Linked DNA regions of Dinghuibacter silviterrae. Each later gene encodes a partner of the first gene's protein in a complex. Links are inferred from orthologs where the notes say so. Each region holds a gene or a part of one and is shown on either strand. Other genes may lie near its edges.

Region 1 (16,194 bases):
CTCCGCCGTGACGAATTTCAAACTGGCGGAGCTGCGTATCGTGGACGAACAGACGTTCGAGATCATCACCGGCGCGAACATCCAGCAAAAGTTTATCGAACAGGAAAGGGCCTTGCTGATCGAACACATTCAAACCTTTTTTAATAATAGGAAACTGACCTTCCAGGTGCTCGTGGAAGAAACGGAGGCGCCCCCTGTTCCCACGGAACGGCCCCTAAATACGAAGGAACTTTTTCAACAGATGAGCCATCAATACCCCCTGGTCAAAGAGCTGAAAGACCGGCTGAAGCTGGACCTGGACTACTAAGAGCGGTGCAGCGCCCAATTGATTTTGGGCAGGTATTTGATTTTGATTTAATTTCACGCCACAATTAAAATACTCAATAGTTTTTATGGCAGAAGTGATACGAATGCCCCTGCTGAGCGATACCATGACCGAAGGGAAGATTGTTCAATGGAACAAAAAGGTTGGAGATAAGGTCAAAAGCGATGACGTACTGGCTGACGTAGAAACCGACAAGGCTACGATGGAAGTCGTGGGCTATGCAGACGGTGTTTTATTATACATAGGCGTACCCGACGGACAGGTCGCCAAGGTGAACGACATCATCGCCATCGTCGGGAAGGCCGGTGAAGACTATAAGCCGCTGCTGGCAGGTGGCACCGCACCCGCTGCCCCGGCTGCCGCCCCTGCGACACCCGCGGCAAGTGCCCCCGCGGCCGGCGCACCCGCGGTGTCCCCGGAAAGCCTTGGCGCCACGGTGATCCGCATGCCGCTTTTGAGCGACACGATGACAGAAGGCAAGATTGTTACCTGGAATAAAAAAGTAGGGGATACCGTAAAAAGCGACGACGTCCTTGCCGACGTGGAAACCGACAAGGCGACCATGGAAGTGGTGGGGTATGCCGCAGGAACCCTGCTCTATATCGGTGTTCCCGAAGGCCAGGCGGCCAAGGTGAACGACATCATCGCCATCGTTGGGAAGGCGGGGACGGATGTCACTGCCCTGGTGGCTTCCCTGAATAGCGCACCCGCAGCGGGTGGCGCGCAAGCCGCACCGGCTGCGGGCAGCGCACAAGCTGCAACCGGCTCCGCGGCCGCACCGGCCGGGCAAGCCGCTGCAAGTGGAAGCGCAAGCGCCGCCGAAAGCGACAACGGCCGCCTGAAGGCCTCCCCCCTGGCCCGTAAGATCGCCGCCGACAAAGGCATCAGCCTTTCCGACGTCTCCGGTTCCGGGGATGGCGGCAGGATCATCAAACGCGACATCGACCAATACGTACCGGCCGCGAAAACGGCTGCACCCGCCGCTGCCAAGGGTGGGGCGCCAGTGCCCGCCTTCAGCGCCGCCCCCGGTGCGGAAGGGTATACGGACCTCCCCAATTCGCAAATGCGTAAGGTGATTGCCCGCCGGTTGGGGGAAAGCATGTTCACTGCTCCGCACTTCTATCTCAAGATCGAGGTGAATATGGACAATGCGATCTCGGCCCGCAAGGCACTCAACGAGATCAGCCCCGTAAAGATCAGCTTCAACGACCTCGTCATCAAGGCGTCCGCCATGGCCCTACGTCGTCACCCGGCGGTCAATGCCAGTTGGATGGGCGACTTTATCCGCCAATACAGCCACGTCCATATCGGGAGCGCAGTGGCCATAGAAGACGGGTTGATCGTACCGGTCATCCGTTTTGCCGACCAGAAATCGCTCAGCCAGATCGCGTCCGAAGCAAAAGACCTGTACGAAAAGGCAAAGAACAAAAAACTCCAGCCGAACGAATTCTCCGGGAACACCTTTACCATTTCCAACCTGGGGATGATGGACATCGAGGAATTCACGGCGATCATCAACCCGCCCGACAGCTGTATCCTCGCCGTAGGTAAGATCGAGGAGAAAGTCGTCAGGACCGCCGATGGTTTTGGCGTCATCAATGTCATGAAGCTCACGCTGAGCTGCGACCACCGTAGTGTTGACGGTGCCGTTGGGGCCGCTTTCCTCCAGACACTGAAAAAGTTCCTGGAGAACCCGGTGGCCATGCTCGCTTAAGGAATAATGTATGGAAAAATAGGAAAGAGGGCTTTCGGCCCTCTTTTTTTGTGTCCGTCCAAACCGATTTCGCCTGTCCTGCGTAGATACTATTGTCGGACATTCTCAATAAACACTTTTTTTATGAAGCGAATTTTCAGCCTATTCGTAGGCGCGGGACTCTTATTTTCCGCTGTGAACACCTTTGCGCAAAAGACCGTCGAAGTGGGCGGCGCCGCGATGTATCCTACCAAGGATATCGTCGACAACGCGGTCAATTCAAAGGACCACACGACGCTGGTGTCGCTGGTCAAAGCGGCCGGCCTTGTATCTACGTTGAAGGGGCCTGGTCCGTTTACTGTTTTTGCCCCCACCAATGAAGCCTTTGCCAAATTGCCTTCGGATGTCGTCGATGACCTGATGAAACCGGAGAACAAGGCACAGCTCACCAAAGTACTGACCTACCACGTGGTGCCGGGCAGGATCGGTTCCAAGGCACTGGTGCGGATGATCCGGCGCGCCGGTGGCAAAGCCACGCTGAAAACGGTACAAGGGGATAACCTTTACGCCTCCGCGGAGGGAGGAATGATCACCCTCTGGGACGAAAGCGGGAACAAATCCATGATCACCATCGCCGATGTGGAGCAATCCAACGGGGTCATCCATGTCGTCGATACGGTGCTGATGCCAAAATAACTATATCCGCTAGTCTTATCCTCAGTGGCCGCCTCCGTCGGGGGGCGGCTTTCTTATGAGATAGCACGCATCCCTCTTTGCCGTAAATACGTTATTTTACGGTATGTTCCGCTCGACCGTGCAATTGCTGAGGCTCCCCTTTTCCTTCTTCCTGCTGCCCGTTTACCTCTTTGCGTTGAGCCAGGTAAAGGACCCGGCACCGGTCAGGGCTTTGCTGATCTTTGTTATCTGGCACCTGCTGGTGTATCCGGCGAGCAATGGGTACAACAGCTATATGGACCGGGACACGGGGCCCATCGGGGGGCTGAAGGCGCCGCCGATGCCGACGCCCTGGCTGTTCCGGGTCACCCTGGCCATGGATGTCCTGGCGGTCATATTAAGCTTCTGCGTCAGCCCGGTATTTGGGTGTTGTTGCCTGGCCTATATCGGGGCGAGCAGGGCGTACAGCTACCGGGGGCTGCGGCTGAAACGGTTTCCCTGGCTGGGGTATGGAACGGTGGTGGTTTTTCAGGGCGCTGTGGTGTTTGCGGCCACCTATCACGGGTGCTCGCGGGACCTGACGCTGCATATACCGGTGGCACCGGTCGTGGCAAGCAGCCTGCTGATCGGGGGGTTTTATCCGCTCACCCAGGTATACCAGCACGAGGCGGATGCCCGGGACGGGGTGCGCACCGTGAGCGCGGTACTGGGGTATACGGGCACCTTTTTGTTTTGCGGTCTCGTTTACCTGGCGGGGTTTGCGGTTCTGGCACTATATTTCGCGCGAATACATCAGGTGATACGGTTTCTAAGCATCCAGGCATTCTTTTTACCCGTACTTATATATTTTGTAGCCTGGTTCTCGGGCGTACGGAAGGACCACCGGAAGGCGGACCATGTCCATACGATGCGGATGAACTGGCTTGCGGCGGCCGCGGCCAATGCGGCTTTTGGAACACTTTTAATTTGGTCCCAGTTTGAGTAAGATCATTGCCATAGGCACCGGGGTCCCGCCCCACGCACACACGCAAGACGAGGTCCTTGGGTTTATGCAGCGCATACACGCCAGCAGCGCCGAAGAGGCGCGCAAGATGAAGTTTCTTTACCGCCATTCGGGGATCGATACGCGGTACTCGGTCGTACCGGACTATCACCTCCCGGCCGCCGAGTGGACCTTTTACTCCCCGTCGGAAAACCTGGAGCCCTTCCCCTCTACGGAAAAACGCATGCAATGGTATGGCCGTCATGCCCCCGTGCTCGCCGTACAGGCGATCCGCTCCTGTCTGGAGGGGTTGGAAGATCCGGGCGCCCTTACCCACCTCATCACGGTGAGCTGTACCGGTATGAGCGCACCGGGGCTGGACCTGCAGATCATGGAGGCCATGCAATTGCCGACCTCGATCTTCCGAAGTTCGGTCAACTTCATGGGGTGCTATGCCGCCATCCATGGTTTGAAGTGGGCAGACGCCATTTGCCGTTCCGACCCGGACGCCAAGGTCATGGTGGTCTGCGTGGAATTGTGTACGCTCCACTTCCAGTCGGAAGCGACAAAAGACAATATCTCGTCGGCGATGTTGTTTGCCGACGGGGCGGCGGCGGTGCTGGTGACCCCGGACACGGATCCCAGGGGAGGCTTCCGCCTGGAACAGTTTCATAGCGAGGTGTCCCTCCAGGGGAAAAGCGATATGGCCTGGGATATCACCTCATCAGGATTCCAAATGACGCTAAGCAGCTATATTCCGGACCTCGTAGAAGCGGACTTTGCGTCCCTGGTGGACCGGGCCCTGAAGAAGGCAGGTCTGGGCGTGCCGGATATCCGGCATTGGTGTATCCACCCCGGGGGGAAGCGGATCCTGGAGGCCATCGGGCAAAGCCTGCACCTGGCGGACGGGGAGCTGGACCCCAGCTATGCCGTCATGCGGGCTTATGGCAATATGTCTTCCCCTACGCTGCTTTTCGTGCTGCAGCGCATACAGGAGGGGCTTCGCGGCGGCAACGCCGGGGGCGGCAACGCCGGGGGCGGCAACGCCGGGGGCGGCGCCGGGCACGCTATCAGCGGCGGCGCCGGCCCAGCCGTCGAATATGTATTTGCCGCGGCCTTCGGCCCGGGGCTGACCATGGAAACCTTTATTGCTTCGGTCGTATGAGTTTCCGCCGTCGACTCGATCGCCTCGAACTCCTGGATGCGCCGGATATACCGGAAGCGGACCTGGAAAGAAACCTCGTCGAGCTGGACGTGATTAACCGCTACCTCGGCGGCCACCGCATCACCCTGGAAGGCATGGGACGCCTGACGCGGACGCCGGAGGCCAAACGCATCTTAGAGAAGCGGCCTCTTCGGGTATGCGAGATCGGTTGCGGGGGCGGGGATAACCTGCTGGTCATCGATCGTTGGGCAAAAGCAAAAGGGATCTCCCTCCAGATCATTGGTGTCGACCTGAAAGAAGTTTGTACCCGCTTTGCCCGCGGCAAGGATTGGTCCTTCCCCACACAATGGATCACCGGCGACTATAAAGCGGCGCGCATGGAGGTCCCACCCGATATATTGTTTTCGTCTCTTTTCTGCCACCACTTTCCGGACGCCGACCTACCCGGGATGTTGCAGTGGATGCATGCACAGGCTGCGGTGGGGTTCTTTATCAACGACCTGCACCGGCACCCGTTGGCCTATCACTCCATCAAATGGCTGACCCGCGCGTTTTCCCGCTCGTACCTGGTTCGCAACGACGCGCCTTTATCCGTCCAACGGTCTTTTCATAAAGCGGATTGGGAGCACTACCTTTCCCAGGCGGGTCTTGACAAGGCGCAGATCAAGTGGCAATGGGCCTTTCGCTGGCTGGTGATCGTACCGAAATAATGTCCGCGGTTTTGCCATATCAGGTAGCCCTCATCGGAGGTGGCCTTGCGGGGTTAAGTCTTTCCATCACGCTCGCGCAAAAGGGATACCGTGTGATCGTTTTTGAGAAAGAGACGTATCCCCTGCACCGGGTCTGCGGTGAATACGTCAGCATGGAAAGCCATCCCTTCCTCGAAAGGCTGGGACTCTCCCTGGACGCGTTTCCCCGCATCCACACCCTAACGGTCACCGCGCCTGACGGTTATACGCTCACCCATCCCCTGGACATGGGCGGTTTTGGGATCAGCCGGTACACCCTGGACGCCCTGCTCGCGGGAAGGGCCGTGGCCGCCGGCGTAACCCTGCGAACGGGTTGTACCGTCACCGCGGTCGCCTTTGACGACTCGGGCTTTATGATCGAAGCCGGTGGAGAAACCACCAGGGCGCTGGCGGCCGTCGGCAGCTTTGGCAAACGCAGTAACCTCGACGTCCGGATGCAACGGCCTTTTGTACAGCGCAAGGACCGGCGGCTCGACAATTTTATCGGGGTGAAATACCACATACGTGTGGATCTTCCCCCCGGTCAGATCGCCCTTCATAATTTCCGGGACGGCTATTGCGGTGTATCCGCCGTCGAAAACGGCCTACACTGTTTATGCTACCTGACCACCGCGGCCAACCTCAAACGGGGCGGCGGGTCCATCCGTCAGATGGAGGAAAACATCCTATGCGCCAATCCCCACCTCCGCGCCCTTTTCACAAAAGCGCATTTTGAATGGGACAAACCCGTGACCATCGCCCAGATCAGCTTTGCTCCAAAGGATCCCGTAGAAGGACACCTACTCATGGTGGGTGACGCGGCGGGGCTGATATCCCCCCTTTGCGGAAACGGGATGAGCATGGCCTTCCGGGCGGGACAGCTCGCCGAAGCCGTCCTGATCCCTTTTTTAAGGGGTGACATTACCCGCGCGGAAATGGAGAAACAATACCGCCTGGCATGGAATATGCACTTCTCCAACCGGTTAAAGGCTGGTCGTCTTATCCAGTCGCTTTTCGGCAAACCCTGGACGACCAAATTATTTTTAAAAGTATTAAAGCCTTTTCCGATATTAACGAGGGGAATTATACGCAAAACGCATGGAAACGCGTTTTAGCCGATACTATACTTGGATGCGCTCATGAAGAAATTACTGGTGGTCATGCTGGGAATGTCGGCCCTATCCCATGCCCTGGCCCAAAACTATCAGGCTTTGCACGGGTCTCCCTATTCCGGGAGCTTGAGCAATGACTACAATCCGGCCGCCATTCTTAATTCCCCGTATACCTGGGACCTTACGCTTTTGGGTGTGCAGGGGAAGTTCCTGACCAACTCCTTCAACGTCACCAACGCATCCCTGCTCCATATACCGGATACCTTTGTCGTCAAGGTCCACAGCGGCACTTTTTCACGGAATTTTATGGGCTCGGTGGACCTTCACCTGTTGAACGGTCGTATATCCATCAACCGGCGCTCCGCATTCGGGTTTGGGCTAAACATGCGTAATTATGTACGGGTCAGTACCAGTTCCTTTAATTATAACGACAGCACCAAAAAAACGGGGAGCTTTTTTACCGCCAACGAAGGCAACCTTCCCTTAAGCGCCAACGTGGTCCAGTCCAGCTGGCTGGAGGGCTACCTTACCTACGCCCACGTGTTGTACGAGGACGACGGTGCCCGTTTGCAGATCGGGGGTACCCTGAACATCACCCGTTCCTTATCAGGGGGATATGCTTTTGCATCCAGCGGCACCTATATCCCTGATGCCAGCGGCGGTTACCAGATCACCAATATTGCCGCCCAATACGGTTATTCCTCCAACTACAACAACTGGAAAAACGGCAGTCCGGCGACCGACGAAATAAAAGAGGCCGTCAAGAGGGGCCGCATGGGCGCCTCCGTAAGCATAGGCGGCGAATACGTTCAAAAGAGCGGAGAAGACTGGGGCAAAGAAGAAAAATCGGGGACAGACGCCTACATCTGGAAACTAGGCGTCGCGCTGCTCGACATGGGCACCAACCAATACACCTACGGGAACGCAAGCGCCGTCTTCTCCGGGATCAAGGGCGTCGTTACCGACTCGATGCTCAACACCACCTTTGGCAAAATCCAGTCTGTCCCGCAGTTCTCCGACTCTGTCCGGGCCAAGGTCGCCAACTTCAACTATATCGGCGGCCGTTTCAACATCGCGACGCCCGCCCGCCTGGTCGTCAACCTGGACGAGCGATTCAGCGGCTACTGGGCCGTCGACGGCGAACTGTCCATCAACATGACGGGTATCCACTCCACTCTTGCCAGCGTCCAGGAGCTCAACCTGCTGACCATTACGCCGCGCTGGGAGAAATCCAGTCTCGGCGCTTACCTCCCCATCGAGGTGACCGACCAGGGTCACTTCTGGGTCGGCGGTGCGATCAAGGCCGGTCCGGTTCTGCTGGGCTTTCACAACCTCGCGTGGCTGGTGTCCAAAAAAGCTATGCCTAACGGGGGCGGGTATCTCGCCATCATCATCCACCCGGGCGCCCACGAAGGGGATGGGCTGGCGTGCCCAAGAGTCAAATTCTGACCTTTTATTTGTCGTATCTTTGCCCTATGGCGAAGAAAACATTGGTCATCGGCGCCTCGGACAATCCCACCCGGTACAGCTACCTGGCGGTTCATAAGCTGGTGGAACACGGGCAACCCGTGGTCGCGCTGGGGAAACACACGGGGACCGTCTCCGGCGTACCCATCGTGACAGAAAGACCGGCCGACAATGACTTCGACACGGTCACCCTTTACCTCAACCCCGAGCATCAAAAAGAGTACTACGACTATGTACTTTCGCTGAAGCCGAAACGTCTTATCTTCAACCCCGGCGCCGAGAACGAACCGTTCGCTGAAATGGCCGCCGCTGCCGGGATTCAGCCCATGGAGGCGTGCACGTTAGTGCTCCTCAGCACCGGGCAGTTTTAGCCCGTGTCATATTACCATTCCGTTAAAGTGAGGCTGGCGTTAGTTTTTTCCGTAAATTGGGGAAACCCATTAATACTATGAAGTGGCGCAGATTTAATGGAGAACCCATTCATCTGCCCATCAAAGAGGAAGTCGCAGGCGCTATTATCCGCGAAACGAAGAAGGGCTATCACCTGAAAGTTTGTATCGGCACGGACTCACAAGTAAAGGGTATTGAAACGGAATTTGCAACCGTCATCGTTTTCCTCCGCGAAGGGCATGGTGGATTTATGTTCATCCACAACGAAAAAACCAAGCAGTCGTTTACCATCCGGGAGCGCATGCTGGTGGAAGTGGCCAAAAGTATCGAGATTGCTTACGAGCTTTGTGACCTGTTCAATCAGTTCGATGTTGACATGGAAGTGCATGCAGACATCAACACCAATCCCCACTTTAAAAGCAACGAAGCACTCCGGGAAGCCATGGGCTACATCCTGGGGATGGGTTTTGCCTTCAAGGCCAAACCCGAGGCTTTTGCCAGCAGCAGTTGCGCGAACAAGATCGTGAACTAGCGCGCCGCCCATCTGAGCAGCGTCGCGCCTACGATACCGGCCGTTTCCGTACGCAGCCGCGTATCGCCCAGTGTCACGGGGATCCAACCCCGGGAGAGGGCTTCTGTCACTTCATTCGGGGTGAAATCGCCCTCGGGGCCGATGAGCAATGTGGCCGCCTTATCGTCGGCGGTCCCTGCTGCGGTGCTTTCAGCGGCCTGACCTACGTCGGCGCCCGCGCCCGTGGCGCCTCCAAGCGCCAGCGTCCGCTTCTCCCCTTCCTCACAATGCGCGATATACCGAACGCCGCCCGCCGTAGCCAGCACGCCGCTGAACACCTGCGGCTCCCGCAATTCCGGCAGCCACACCTGTTGCGACTGGAGCATCGCCGACACCAGGATGTGTTCCAGCCGGTCCAGCCGGAGCGCGCTGCGTTCCGTGCGCTCGCACAACAGCGGGATGATTCCCGCCACCCCGATCTCCGTTGCTTTTTCCAGGAACCATTCGAAGCGGCTGGTGTTTTTTACCGGGGATATACCTATATATACATCGGGCCCCGTACGGGGATGCTGCACGGGGGCCTCCAGTGCTACTGAAGAGCGGCGTTTGTCCGCCTCCAGGAGCCTGGCCTCCACGCGAAGACCCCGGCCATCAGTGAGGATGAGACGGTCGCCTGTGCGCATCCGCAGGACCTGTACGCAATGACGGCTGGTGGGCTCGTCCAGGTCGGTCACGCGGTTCGTAGCGGTCAGACCGGGGGCATAAAAAAAGGGCAATGACATTAGAAAGGCGGTTCTGCATCGAAGCCGTCGTCAAACTGGGGATCGTTCATCCGGCTGCCTTTTTGGATATACAGTTTGGCGCCGCCGTCTCCCCCGCCGGCCCCGGGGCCCAGGGGTTTCCAGCCGCCACCGCCGCCGGAGGGCGGAAGACCCGGACCGAAGTCGCTGGACTCGTCCTCGACAAATTTCTGGATGTGCAGCAGCGCGCGGAGCTTGATCGTCTCCAGGGAACCGTTACGGTGTTTGGCGATGCGGACGTGGGTTTCCCCCTTGTTGCTCTCGCCCATTTCGTTGGCCGTAATATCGTAGTATTCAGGACGGTAAAGGAACATGACCATGTCCGCGTCCTGTTCGATGGCGCCGGATTCCCGAAGGTCGCTCAGCTGGGGCATTTTGTTGCCGTCCTTCCGTTTTTCCACTTCGCGACTCAACTGGGACAGGGCAATGACGGGGATGTTGAGTTCTTTTGCCAACCCCTTGAGGTCCCGGGAGATGCGGCTGATTTCCTGTTCCCGGTTCATGTTCCGGTTCTCGCCCCCCCCGCTCATGAGCTGGAGGTAGTCGATGATGATCATCCCGAGGTTGTGCTTGTTTTTTAGACGGCGGCACTTGGCCCTGAGCTCGAAGATGTTCAGGGCGGCCGAGTCGTCGATAAAGATAGGGGCGTTGGCCAGGCGTTGGATACCCTTAGCGTACAACTGCTTCATCTCATGCTCCTCCAGCTTGCCCCGGGAAATCTTTTCCAGCCAGATTTCGGACTCCGCGGCCAGAATACGCTGGACGATCTGACCGGCACTCATTTCCAGGCTAAAGAACGCCACCGGCGTCGGCCGGGTCGGGTTCAGGGCGGCCGTCCGGATCAGGTTCAACGCGAAGGCGGTTTTACCCACGGCAGGACGGGCGGCGAGGATGATCAGGTCGGTGTTTTGCCATCCGTAGGTGACCTTGTCCAGGCTCGGGAAGCCGCTCGGGATCCCGGTGATGTCCTCTTTACGGTTGCGCATATCCTCGATCCGCTGGATGGTCTTGACCAGGACGGTGTCGATGGTATCGAAGTTCTTGCGAAGGTGGCTGTTGGTGATCTCGAAAAGTTTGCTTTCCGCGTCGTCCAAAAGGTCAAACACGTCGGTGGAATCCTCATAGGCCTCCCCGATGATCTCCCCGCTTACCCGGATCAGCTCCCGTTGGATGAATTTTTGCAAAATAATCCGCGCGTGCGCCTCGATGTTGGCTGCAGACACCACGGAATTGGTCAGCCGGGTCACATAATAAGGTCCGCCGACCATTTCCAGCTCTTCCCGGAACCGAAGCTCTTCCACCACGGTCAGCAGGTCGATGGGCAATCCTTTTTGGGCCAGCCCCTGCATCGCCCGGAAGATGCGCTGGTGGGCGTCCACATAAAAACACTCCCCTTTAAGGATTTCTATGACCACGTCGAACGCCGATTTCTCCAGCATGATTGCTCCCAACACTGCCTCTTCTAAATCTTTTGCCTGAGGAGGGACCTTTCCATACACCATGGTGGTTAGGTCTAGGGCCGGCTTTCTCCGGGGCTTCCGGTCCTTGTTGAGGTTAGTGAGGTCCATCGTGCGACAGTTCGGTTTTATTGTAGAGATTGAAGAGTAAAAGTCCGCTTCCGCCGGTCACGCCAATGTTACCGCAATGTTAAGTGACCGGGCAGGGGAGGTCGAAGGTAAAGGCAAAAAACTCGATGGGAAAATTAAATTCGATTCAAAGTATCGCACAAGCGTTCCCCACGTTATCCACCGGAATACCCAGCTTGTTCACGGAATACCCCCTGTTTATCCCCAAAATAAAGATTTTTTCCGCGCCAGGCCCAGAGATTTTCACACCGTTTGTGCAAAAAAAAAGAGGCCCATTTCTGATCCGAAAAGGGCCTCTTCTGCGGGGATTTCACGTATCCTGATCCGTGAGTTTGTTTACAATTAGTTCATACAGGTAACAATTCCTTCACATTGCTTTGCGGGCACGTGGTTGCCGCGGAGGCGCCCATCGTCCCATCGCAACGGCGGCTGTCACGGAGGCGCCCGCGCGGCAGCGGCGACCGCTAGTTCCCGCGGCCCCTTCCCCGGCTCGTGTCCATCGCCTGCCGGCCATTATTGCCACCGGGTTTGAACCGGCCCTGACCGGCCCCCTGACCAGGCGCGGTGCGCGGCTGCGGCTGGGGCTGCGGTTGCTGGCGCGCGCCCTGCGGATTCTGTTGGTTGGGCTGCGGCTGATTTTGAGCGGGTTGCGCCTGCGTTTGCGCTGGACGCCGGAACGCAGGTTGCGGCTGATTTTGAGCGGGTTGCTGCTGCGGCTGCGTTTGTGTGGGCTGCGGACGGTTAGGAAAGCCTTGCAAGTGAGGGGGCTGGTTTTGAGCTGGCTGGGCTTGGTTCTGCGGCTGCCCCTGGTAGCGGTTCGGCTGTGCCGGCTGCCCCTGGCTCTGCGGCTGCCCTTGATTCTGCGGCTGCCCCTGGTAGCGATTCGGCTGTGCCGGTTGCCCCTGGCTCTGCGGCTGCCCTTGATTCTGCGGCTGCCCCTGGTAGCGGTTCGGCTGCGCCGGCTGACCCTGGTTCTGCGGTTGCGCCGCAGGCTGCCCCTGGATCCGGTTGGGCGCCCCGTTAGGATTGCCGTTCCCGGCACCGCGGAAGGGCGTCACCCGGGTGGGTGCGGGAGCCGGGGCCGTCGTGGCCTGGTTGGCAGGCACCGATCTAACCGGCGGCCGGTACATGGTCACCTGGTTGTTGTTGACCTGCGCGGAACCCGGGGTGGCGCTTTCGCGGAAGGTCACGGGGCGGATCGTGGTATGGGTGACCGCCTCTACTTCAGCGCGGGGCGGGCCCGAAACATATACGTTCCGGTTATTGATGACCGTATTGTTATATGTATTGTTATTGTTGATGGTCGTGTTGTTGGTCACCCGGTTATTAATGACCGTATAGTTGTTGATCACCGTCGTTTTATTGATGATCGTCACGTTGTTGGTCTCGTTCACCGCATAGGTATTGATGCGGGGGCTGGCCACATATTGACGGGGCACGAAACACCATGTGCGGGGCGGCGGGTTATAGGCGACGATGGACACGCTCACCCCAACGGTGGGTCCGAGCGGCGCCCATCCATAATAATCGGGGCTCGTTCTCCAGGAAACCCAGGCGGGGGCCCATTCGTAGCCAGGGACCCAGCACCATCCGTAGTTGTCGTCAAAGAACCAGCGGCCATAGTGGAAGGGCGCCCAGCCCCAGGAATAATCACTGACCCAGGTCCAACCCTGGTCGGAATAGACCCAGCGGCCGTCCGTGCTATAAGGCTTGAAATCGGGGCCGGCATTGGGGATCCAGACATAGCCGACATTGGGATAGTCGGTCCATTGGCCATAAGGGCTGAGGGCGTCATAAAAGGTTTGATAGGTGATCGCGGGTGGTGGCGCGGGCTCAGGCTCGGGGGGAGGAGCAGGAGCAGGGGCGGGCGCGGGGGTATCGGTCTGCACGTATACGTGGGTAGGGCCACAGGCTGCCAGAAGGGATACCAGGCCTAGCAAGGAGAGCGTTCGTTTCATAAAAGATCGATAATAGTGTTATGTAATGGACTGGTACAATTGCGCCAGGTAAAACCATTCGCATGCAATTAACGTTATCTTTGCCGCATGACAATCTCCTATCACTGGCTGCACGACTATCTGCCCGTCCGGATTGACCCTGAAAGGCTATCGAATATACTGACTTCCATCGGACTAGAAGTAGAATCCCTGCACCTTTATGAAGAGGTGCCGGGGAACCTGGGGGGATTGATCACGGGCAAGGTGCTGGCGTGTGATCCGCACCCGAACGCGGATAAGTTAAAAGTGACGCAGGTCGATACGGGGTCGGGCGACCCGCTACAGATCGTGTGCGGTGCGTCGAACGTGGCGAAGGGCCAGGCCGTGGTGGTAGCGCTTCCGGGGGTAACCATCCACCCGGTCAAGGGGGAGCCGCTGACCCTGAAGGTGACCAAGATCCGGGGCGTCGAGAGCCACGGGATGCTTTGTGCGGAAGACGAGATCGGGTGGGGGGAAAGCCACGCCGGAATCATGGTGCTTCCGGAAAATACGGTCCCTGGCACGCCCCTGGCGCAACTCCTGGAACCTTATACCGATTGGGTATATGAGATCGGGCTGACGCCCAACCGGATGGACGCTATGAGCCATTTGGGCACCGCCAGGGATGTCTGCGCCTACCTGACGCACCACGAAGGGAAGCCGCATACCATAAAGTCGCCCTTTACCGGCGACTTCAAGCCGGACGATCAAAGCCAGCCGATAGCCGTGAACGTCGAGAACACGGATGCCTGCCGCCGTTATTCAGGCGTTAGCCTGAAAGGCCTCCAGTTCGGGCCAGCGCCGAAATGGATGCGCGACCGGTTGAAAGCCATAGGGGTACGGCCCATTAGCAATATCGTCGACATTACAAACTATATCCTCCACGAGACGGGGCAACCCCTCCATGCTTTCGACCGCGCCCACTTAAAAGGGGGCAAAATCATCGTGAAAAACCTGCCCGAAGGCACCCCTTTTACCACCCTCGACGGGAAGGAACGGAAACTCAGCGCAGAGGACCTCATGATCTGTGACGCAGAAGGTGGCGTGTGCATAGCCGGTGTTTACGGCGGCCTGGACAGCGGTGTCAGCGACCAGACAAAGGACATCTTCCTGGAGAGCGCCTGGTTCGATCCGGCAACCATAAGAAAAACCTCTTTCCGTCACGGTTTACGAACGGACGCCGCCCTCCGGTTCGAAAAGGGGGTGGATATCAGCAATACGAAAGTGGTCCTTCAAAGAGCCGCCCAGTTGATAAAGGAGGTCGCCAACGGAAAAATTAGTTCGAACGTCATCGACATCTATCCAAAGATCCCCGCGCCCGTTGTGGTTACCCTGGACTACAGTTACCTGCACAAGCTCAGCGGGAAGGCCTATCCCAAAACCACCGCGGCGGACATTTTAAAAGCCCTGGGTTTCAAAGTCGAACAGGAAACCGGCAACAGCATCACCGTGGCGGTGCCCACCAGCAAAACCGACATCCGTCTTCCCGCCGACCTGGTGGAGGAAATCATGCGGATAGACGGCCTGGACAATATAGAGATCCCTGCCGGGATCACCATTACACCGGCGGTGGAAGCCGACCGGGCCGTAGCCGCCCTTAAGGAAAAGGCCGCAGGTTTCCTGGTCGGGCTTGGTTTTAACGAGATCATGACCAACTCGATCTCCAACAGTGCCTGGTACGGGGGCTATGACGACAAAGTCGCCCTCCTGAACAGCCTCAGCTCCGAGCTGGACGTGATGCGCCCCTCCATGCTGGAGACCGGTCTGGAAGTCCTGGCGTATAACCTGAACCGTAAGAACCTTTCGCTAAAGATGTTCGAGTTTGGGAAAACGTATGGTCACGACCGGGAGGGAAAGGGGAAAACGCCGTTCAGGGAGAACGACCATCTTTGTCTATACCTGACGGGGGCCGCCGGGGAGGATACCTGGCACCACAAAGCCACGCCGGTAGATCTTTATTATGCCAAAGGCGCTACGGAAGCCCTGCTAAAGTTGTGCGGCATAGCCGCTACCGGGCAAGCGGCGGGCGAGGCGGGAGCGGGCACCGGTATCGTCTACCTGCACAACGGCCACCCGGTAGCCCGGACCAGCCAGGTCCCTGCAAAAACCGCCGATCGATTCGGTATTCGCCAGCCCGTCTTCTTCGTAGACATTGACTGGGGACAGGTCACGGCCCTCTATAACCGCCAACCCGTCAAATACCGGGAAGTCGCCCGCTTCCCCTCCGTTCAGCGGGACCTCGCCATGGTCATGGACGAAGGGATCGCCTACGACCGGATCAAAGCCGCCGCCTTCGGGGGAAAGTTGAAGAAACTCCGGTCGGTGGATCTGTTTGACGTTTTCCGGAGCGATAAGATCGGGGCCGGCAAAAAATCCGTGGCCCTGGCCTTCACCTTCCAGGACGAAGAAAAGACCTTGACCGATAAGGAAATCGACGCGATGATGCAGCAGCTGGCGCAGACATTTTCAAAGGAGCTGGGCGCCGAGGTGCGCAAATAGCGCCGCGGCCTACAAACAAAAACGCATGTCTGAGACGCAGGAACATATCGAACGCCTCCGCCAGAAAATCGGCCTTTTGCTCCGGCAATGGCAGACCTTGCGCAAGGACAACGAGCGGCTCCAAAAGGAGAACACCCTGTTGCGCCAGCAGGAGTTGGCCTACCAGGAGACCATCGCCCGCCTGGACCACCAGGTAGAGGCGTTGAAAGTGTCCGGAACGGACGTCCTGAGCGAAACAGACAAAAAGGGGCTGGAAAAGAAGATCAACGGCTACATCCGCGAGAT
Region 2 (5,473 bases), 250 kb from region 1 along the record:
GGCTTTTCACGCGCAGGGGTCACCCTGGCCACCACGCGGGCACCGCGCTTCACCGCATTGCCGGCCGGCCGGTTCCAGGCCGCATCCGGTGGTATGCTGCGAAAAAAGGTGACGTGGGTATCGGCACACCGCAACCGGCTGCCCGCCGGTTTTTTCCATACACCTTCCAGGTACTCCTTTTCGCTGTCGTGCCGGTAATGCAAGTGAAAGACGCCCCGGCAGTCGTTGGCAAAAATGCCGTTTCGGTTGGCCACCATGGCCACTTCCCGGAGCTCGACGGAGTCCCCCGGAAGCACCTTGCCTTCGAGGCTGATGGCCTGATAATAGATCCCATGTTCCCATAAGTAGTAAACGCTCCCGCTGTAAGCGTTCCCCGATGGGTCCAGGCGCATCTCGACACTCTCCAGGCCTTCGAAAAAACCGGTTTTGTCTTCACTCAGCCAATAGCCGGAAGGCCCTTGCGCCCGGGTGACGGACAGAAAGCAACAGCATAACACTAGGAGGGTGTATCGCATGGAATCGGTGTTTAGGTTTTCACGCCTTGAATGCAAAAAACGAGCCTAACCTCTTTCCTGGGCCCGGAACCAACGCTCCGGTATATCGTTGTTGCTGGCTTTTACATAGTCGGTGTAGCTACAGGCGATGTAGGTCCGGTCGGGGAGCTGCATCCACCAGCGGCCGGTTCTTTTGCTTTGCAGGAAGGTACTTTCGACTTCTCCGAACACCGTGTGGAATTCGTTGTAGTGGTCCCGCTCCTCCAGGGGCGCTTCCTGAAAGCTTTTTTGACGCCCGTCTATAAAATACCACAGCATTTGGGCGATCTGACGGGCGGTCAGGTCATCCCGGTCCAGGGAGGGCCTGTAGCCATAGATACCAATAGAGCTCAGCCGGTTGCTCAGGCCGGCAAAACGCGTCAGCTGGCACATGTCTTCTCCGCTAAAGCCGTTGGGGCTGATCCTCGCGGCGGGGGCATAGCTGTTGGCCATCGCCGAAATGTCGATGCTCACGAGGTCGGAGTGCCGGATGACGGGCTCCATTTCTTCCATCTGTTCCCGGACCCTGCCGACACGGTAGCAATCGAAGTGGAGTTTGTCAAGGGTTTCGAGCATGCGCGGATGGACATAGTAACTTTGAAAACCGATGTGGTTGTAATGCCGGATGTAGTTGGGGTCTTCCGTCAGCATCGAGAGCAGGAAGTTGTCGGCCTTGAGCGGGGAATCCGTATTCAGGTCGATCAGGGCGTCGATACAACTGACCTCTATCAGTTGTTTCCGGTCCCGGTACGCCTGGTACTGGGCGAGGGTGAGGTCGTGGCTGCCGCCCAGGATAACGACGGTCTTTCCCGCCCCTGTCAGCTCCTGGACGACGTGTCTCAACGCCGCGTACGTGTCTTGCAAGGTAGCGCCCCTGCGCACATTTCCTGCGTCCGCTAAGCGGACTTCGGGATGCCAGTAGTACGACGCATAAAAATGCTCCCGGATCTTGTCCGGCCCACCGGGTTCCCCGTCCCTGCGCCCATTGCCCCTTTCCTCTGCAACGCCCAGCAGGACCACGTCTGCGGTACTCATGTCCGGATCGGCTCCCTCCCAAACGGCGATATGGCAACCGATCTGGCCGTCTGAAAAGCCACGGTCGTGGCTAAGCTCGTAGGTACTGACGGGTTGCAGAAAGTCTTGGAGGGACATACAGGTTACTTTAGGGGCAAAGATATTCCTATCTTCGCTTTATGGAACAGGTGTTGCAACAAATTGACCAGTACAAGAAGGAGATCGACCAGTGGGTCATCGGTTCCGCGGAAGACCTGGAGAACTACCGGATCCGGTTTCTCGGCACCAAGGGCATCGTCAAGGCGCTTTTCGGGGAGATGAAAAACATTCCCGCCGGGGAAAAACGCTCTTTCGGGCAAGTCCTCAACGACTTCAAACAACTCGCGGAGGCCAAGTACGAAGACAACAAAGGGCTGACCGACGGGAAGGACAAAGACACACCGGGCATGGACCTTACGCTGCCCGGCGACGCCTTTACCTTGGGCACGCGACACCCCCTTAGCCTGGTACGCAACCGCATCGTATCCATCTACCAGCGGTTGGGTTTTGCCGTAGCGGAAGGACCGGAGATCGAAGACGACTGGCACAACTTCACCGCCCTGAACATGCCCGAAAACCACCCGGCCCGCGACATGCAGGACACGTTCTATATCCAGCGCAATCCGGACTGGGTGCTCCGGACCCATACGTCTTCGGTACAGGCGCGGGTGCTGGAGACCAGCCCCTTGCCTGTGCGGATCATCTGCCCGGGAAGGGTATACCGCAACGAAACCGTATCGGCCAGGGCCAACTGCTTTTTCCACCAGGTCGAAGGACTGTACGTGGACAAACACGTGTCTTTCGCCGACCTCAAACAAACCCTTTACTTCTTTGTAAAGGAAATGTTCGGTGAGCATACCCGTGTTCGCTTCCGCCCGTCCTACTTCCCCTTTACCGAACCCAGCGCGGAGATGGACATCAGCTGCACCGTTTGCGGCGGCACCGGGTGTTCGCTTTGTAAGCACACGGGCTGGGTGGAGATCCTTGGCTGCGGCATGGTGCACCCCCAACTGCTGGAAAACCTCGGCATCGATTCCACGCAGTATACGGGGTTTGCCTTTGGGATGGGGGTCGAACGCATCGCCCAGTTGAACTACCGGGTGAACGATCTGCGCTTATACGCCCAGAACGACCTCCGCTTTCTTCAACAATTTACCAGCAGCACCTAGCCATGTCCCCCCTATCCATCATCGTTTGCGGGGCCGGCACCATGGGGAGCGGCATCGCGGCAGTGGCCGCCCGGTTCGGACACGAGACCTTTCTGTTCGACCTGGAACCGGCCGCTCTTTCCAAAGCAGCGCAAGGCATAAAGGCGTCCTGGCAGGGCCTGGTGGATAAAGGGAAAATGAGTGCGGAAGAAAAGGCCGCGGCAGAAAAAAGGCTGCACCTGTGTAGCGAAGTCCCGGCCGCCGGCGCGGACCTGGTCATAGAGGCCATCGTCGAGCGTTTGGACGCCAAGATCCAATTGTTTCAAAGCCTGCGCGCATCGAAGGATACTATTTTTGCCTCCAATACATCCTCCTTATCGATCAACAGCCTGCAGGACGCCCTACCCGAACCGGGCCGGGTGGCCGGGCTGCATTTCTTTAATCCGGCGCCGGTCATGAAACTGGTCGAAGTAGTCGCCGGATCAAAGACCGATCCCGCCGTTGTGGAGACGCTGGAGCGGCTGGTTCGCTCCTGGGACAAAGTACCGGTCGTCTGTAAGGACGCCCCCGGTTTTATCGTAAACCGCGTCGCCAGGCCCTATTACCTCGAAGCGCTGCGGCTGGCAGAGGCGGGCGTGGGCGACTTTGCCACGATCGACCGCCTCCTCGAATCCACCGGTTTTAAAATGGGCCCCTTCCGGCTGATGGACCTGATCGGCAACGACATCAACCTGGCGGTCACCCGCTCTCTCTATACCGCATTACAGCACGCCCCCCGCTTTACCCCTTCTCCCCTCCAGGAAGCCCTCGTTTCCCGGGGTGACCTGGGAAGAAAAACGGGACAAGGGTATTACGCTTATGTCTAACGCTCAAACAAAACCCATGGTATTCGTCACCGGTGGAACAGGCCTCGTCGGCAGCCATTTGATCAAGGCCCTGCTCGACGCGGGCACACCTGTCAGGGCATTGTGCCGGCGCCCCTACGAAGGCTTTATCCTGACCCCTGCGGAACAGGAACGCGTGGAATGGGTGCAGGGCGACCTGATGGACGTGCTTTCCCTGGAAGACGCCATGGAAGGGATCCGGGAAGTCTACCATTGCGCCGCCATCGTCAGCTTTAATCCCCGTCAGGCGGAGACCCTGCTTCGGATCAACACCGAAGGCACCGCCAACGTCGTCAACGCCGCCTTGGAAAAAAGCGTACGCAAAATGGTCTATGTGAGCTCCGTGTCTGCCCTGGGCCGGCTTAAACAAGACAGCCTCATCGACGAAGCCACCCAGTGGACCGAAGAGACCAACAACTCCCGCTACGGCAAGAGCAAATACTACGGTGAAATGGAGGTATGGCGGGGCATCGCCGAGGGTTTACCGGCTGTAATTGTCAATCCCACCATTATACTGGGTGCGGGTGACTGGGAAAAAGGATCTGCCGAGCTTTTCAAGTCCGCCTATAACGAGTTCCCCTGGTATACCGAGGGCGTCAGCGGGTTTGTCGACGTACGCGATGTGGTACAGGCAATGATCCGGCTGATGGACAGCACCCTTCATTCCGAGCGGTACGTGCTCAGTGCGGACAACTGGACCTACCGGCAATTGTTCTCCACCATGGCCGATGCTTTTGGCCGGCGGAGTCCTCACAAAGCGGTGACCCCCCTGTTGGGTGAGGTGGTTTGGCGCATGGAAAAAGTAAAAAGCATGTTTACCGGCAAAGACCCCCTCGTTACACGGGAAACGGCCCGTACGGCCCAGGCCGTGACGCGCTTTGACAACCGGAAGGTGTTGGAAGCGCTGCCCGGTTTTGCCTTCACGCCCCTGGAGGAAACGATCCGTTTCCACGCCTCGGCATTAAAAAAGCATTTTGCCCTTTGAGCGCCGCAGGCGCGGCTCTTAGCGTTCTTCCAGGCGCTTGACCTTGTCCCAGAGCTCGGGGAGCCGTTTCAACCAGACGAGCCGCCTTTTGGCGACGCCGGCATCTTCCACGGGCGAACCGAAATAGACCTTACCCCCTTCGAGGTCACCGGGCACCCCGCTTTGGGCGAGCACTACCGCATGATCCCCTATTGTCAGGGTCTTGCTGATCCCTACCTGTCCCCAGAGGGTAACCCCGTCCCCGATCGTTACCACGCCCGCGATGCCCACCTGGGCGGCAATCAAACAGTTCTTGCCGATGACGACGTCGTGACCGACGTGTACCATGTTGTCCATCTTGGTTCCCCTGCCGATCACGGTATCGTGGCTGACCCCTCTGTCGATCGTGCACCCGCAACCGATCTCCACGTCGGACTCGATCACGACCCGGCCGCAACTGTCCATCTTTTTGAACCATACATCCCGGGCTGTTTTCCGGTTGTAGTAAAACGCATCCCCGCCAATCGCCGTCCCGGCGTGAACGACCACATTGTCGCCGATCTGGCAATGATCGTAAATCGAAACACCGGGGTGAATGAGACAATTTTCACCGATGACGACATGGTTCCCCACAAAGACATTGGGCATGATAACGGTTCCTTTTCCGATCACGGCAGAAGCGCTGATAGGGCGATCGGAGGACTCGAATGGACGGAAGTGACGAACCAGGGAAAGATAGGCCTCAAAGGGCTCCGGGACCACCAATAACGCCTTCCCGGGGGGTACTTCGGCGACTTGATTGATGATGATGAAAGAGGCCGCTGAATGGATGCAGACGGCATAGTATTTCGGGTGATCGACAAAGGCCAGGTCGCCTTTTTCAACCTTATG

The links.
Region 2: the proteins of pheT (region 1) and pheS are in contact, whole or in part, in a crystal structure (PDB 6P24), measured with the Escherichia coli proteins. The link is inferred for Dinghuibacter silviterrae from one-to-one orthologs.

What each region holds. Positions count from the first base shown.
Region 1 is NZ_SODV01000001.1:1,366,966-1,383,159, reverse strand. Bases 13,098-16,194 are described here. They hold pheT (phenylalanine--tRNA ligase subunit beta), read left to right. Parts: upstream 13,098-13,479; coding sequence 13,480-15,909; downstream 15,910-16,194. Other genes in these bases: EDB95_RS06085 (hypothetical protein), read left to right, coding at 15,935-16,194; EDB95_RS27850 (DUF6600 domain-containing protein), read right to left, coding at 13,098-13,392. In the rest of the region: EDB95_RS06155 (DNA polymerase III subunit gamma/tau), read left to right, coding at 1-307; EDB95_RS06150 (pyruvate dehydrogenase complex dihydrolipoamide acetyltransferase), read left to right, coding at 393-2,039; EDB95_RS06145 (fasciclin domain-containing protein), read left to right, coding at 2,163-2,714; EDB95_RS06140 (UbiA family prenyltransferase), read left to right, coding at 2,818-3,678; EDB95_RS06135 (type III polyketide synthase), read left to right, coding at 3,671-4,840; EDB95_RS06130 (methyltransferase domain-containing protein), read left to right, coding at 4,837-5,550; EDB95_RS06125 (NAD(P)/FAD-dependent oxidoreductase), read left to right, coding at 5,562-6,683; EDB95_RS06120 (hypothetical protein), read left to right, coding at 6,708-8,129; EDB95_RS06115 (CoA-binding protein), read left to right, coding at 8,156-8,518; EDB95_RS06110 (ribonuclease H-like YkuK family protein), read left to right, coding at 8,596-9,069; EDB95_RS06105 (RsmE family RNA methyltransferase), read right to left, coding at 9,066-9,830; dnaB (replicative DNA helicase), read right to left, coding at 9,830-11,416; more of EDB95_RS27850, read right to left, coding at 11,899-13,097.
Region 2 is NZ_SODV01000001.1:1,116,333-1,121,805, reverse strand. What follows is about bases 981-3,740. They hold pheS (phenylalanine--tRNA ligase subunit alpha), read left to right. Parts: upstream 981-1,726; coding sequence 1,727-2,755; downstream 2,756-3,740. Other genes in these bases: EDB95_RS04955 (NAD-dependent epimerase/dehydratase family protein), read left to right, coding at 3,593-3,740; EDB95_RS04960 (3-hydroxyacyl-CoA dehydrogenase NAD-binding domain-containing protein), read left to right, coding at 2,758-3,600; EDB95_RS04970 (formimidoylglutamase), read right to left, coding at 981-1,685. Also shown: EDB95_RS04975 (hypothetical protein), read right to left, coding at 1-515; more of EDB95_RS04970, read right to left, coding at 561-980; more of EDB95_RS04955, read left to right, coding at 3,741-4,603; EDB95_RS04950 (UDP-3-O-(3-hydroxymyristoyl)glucosamine N-acyltransferase), read right to left, coding at 4,622-5,473.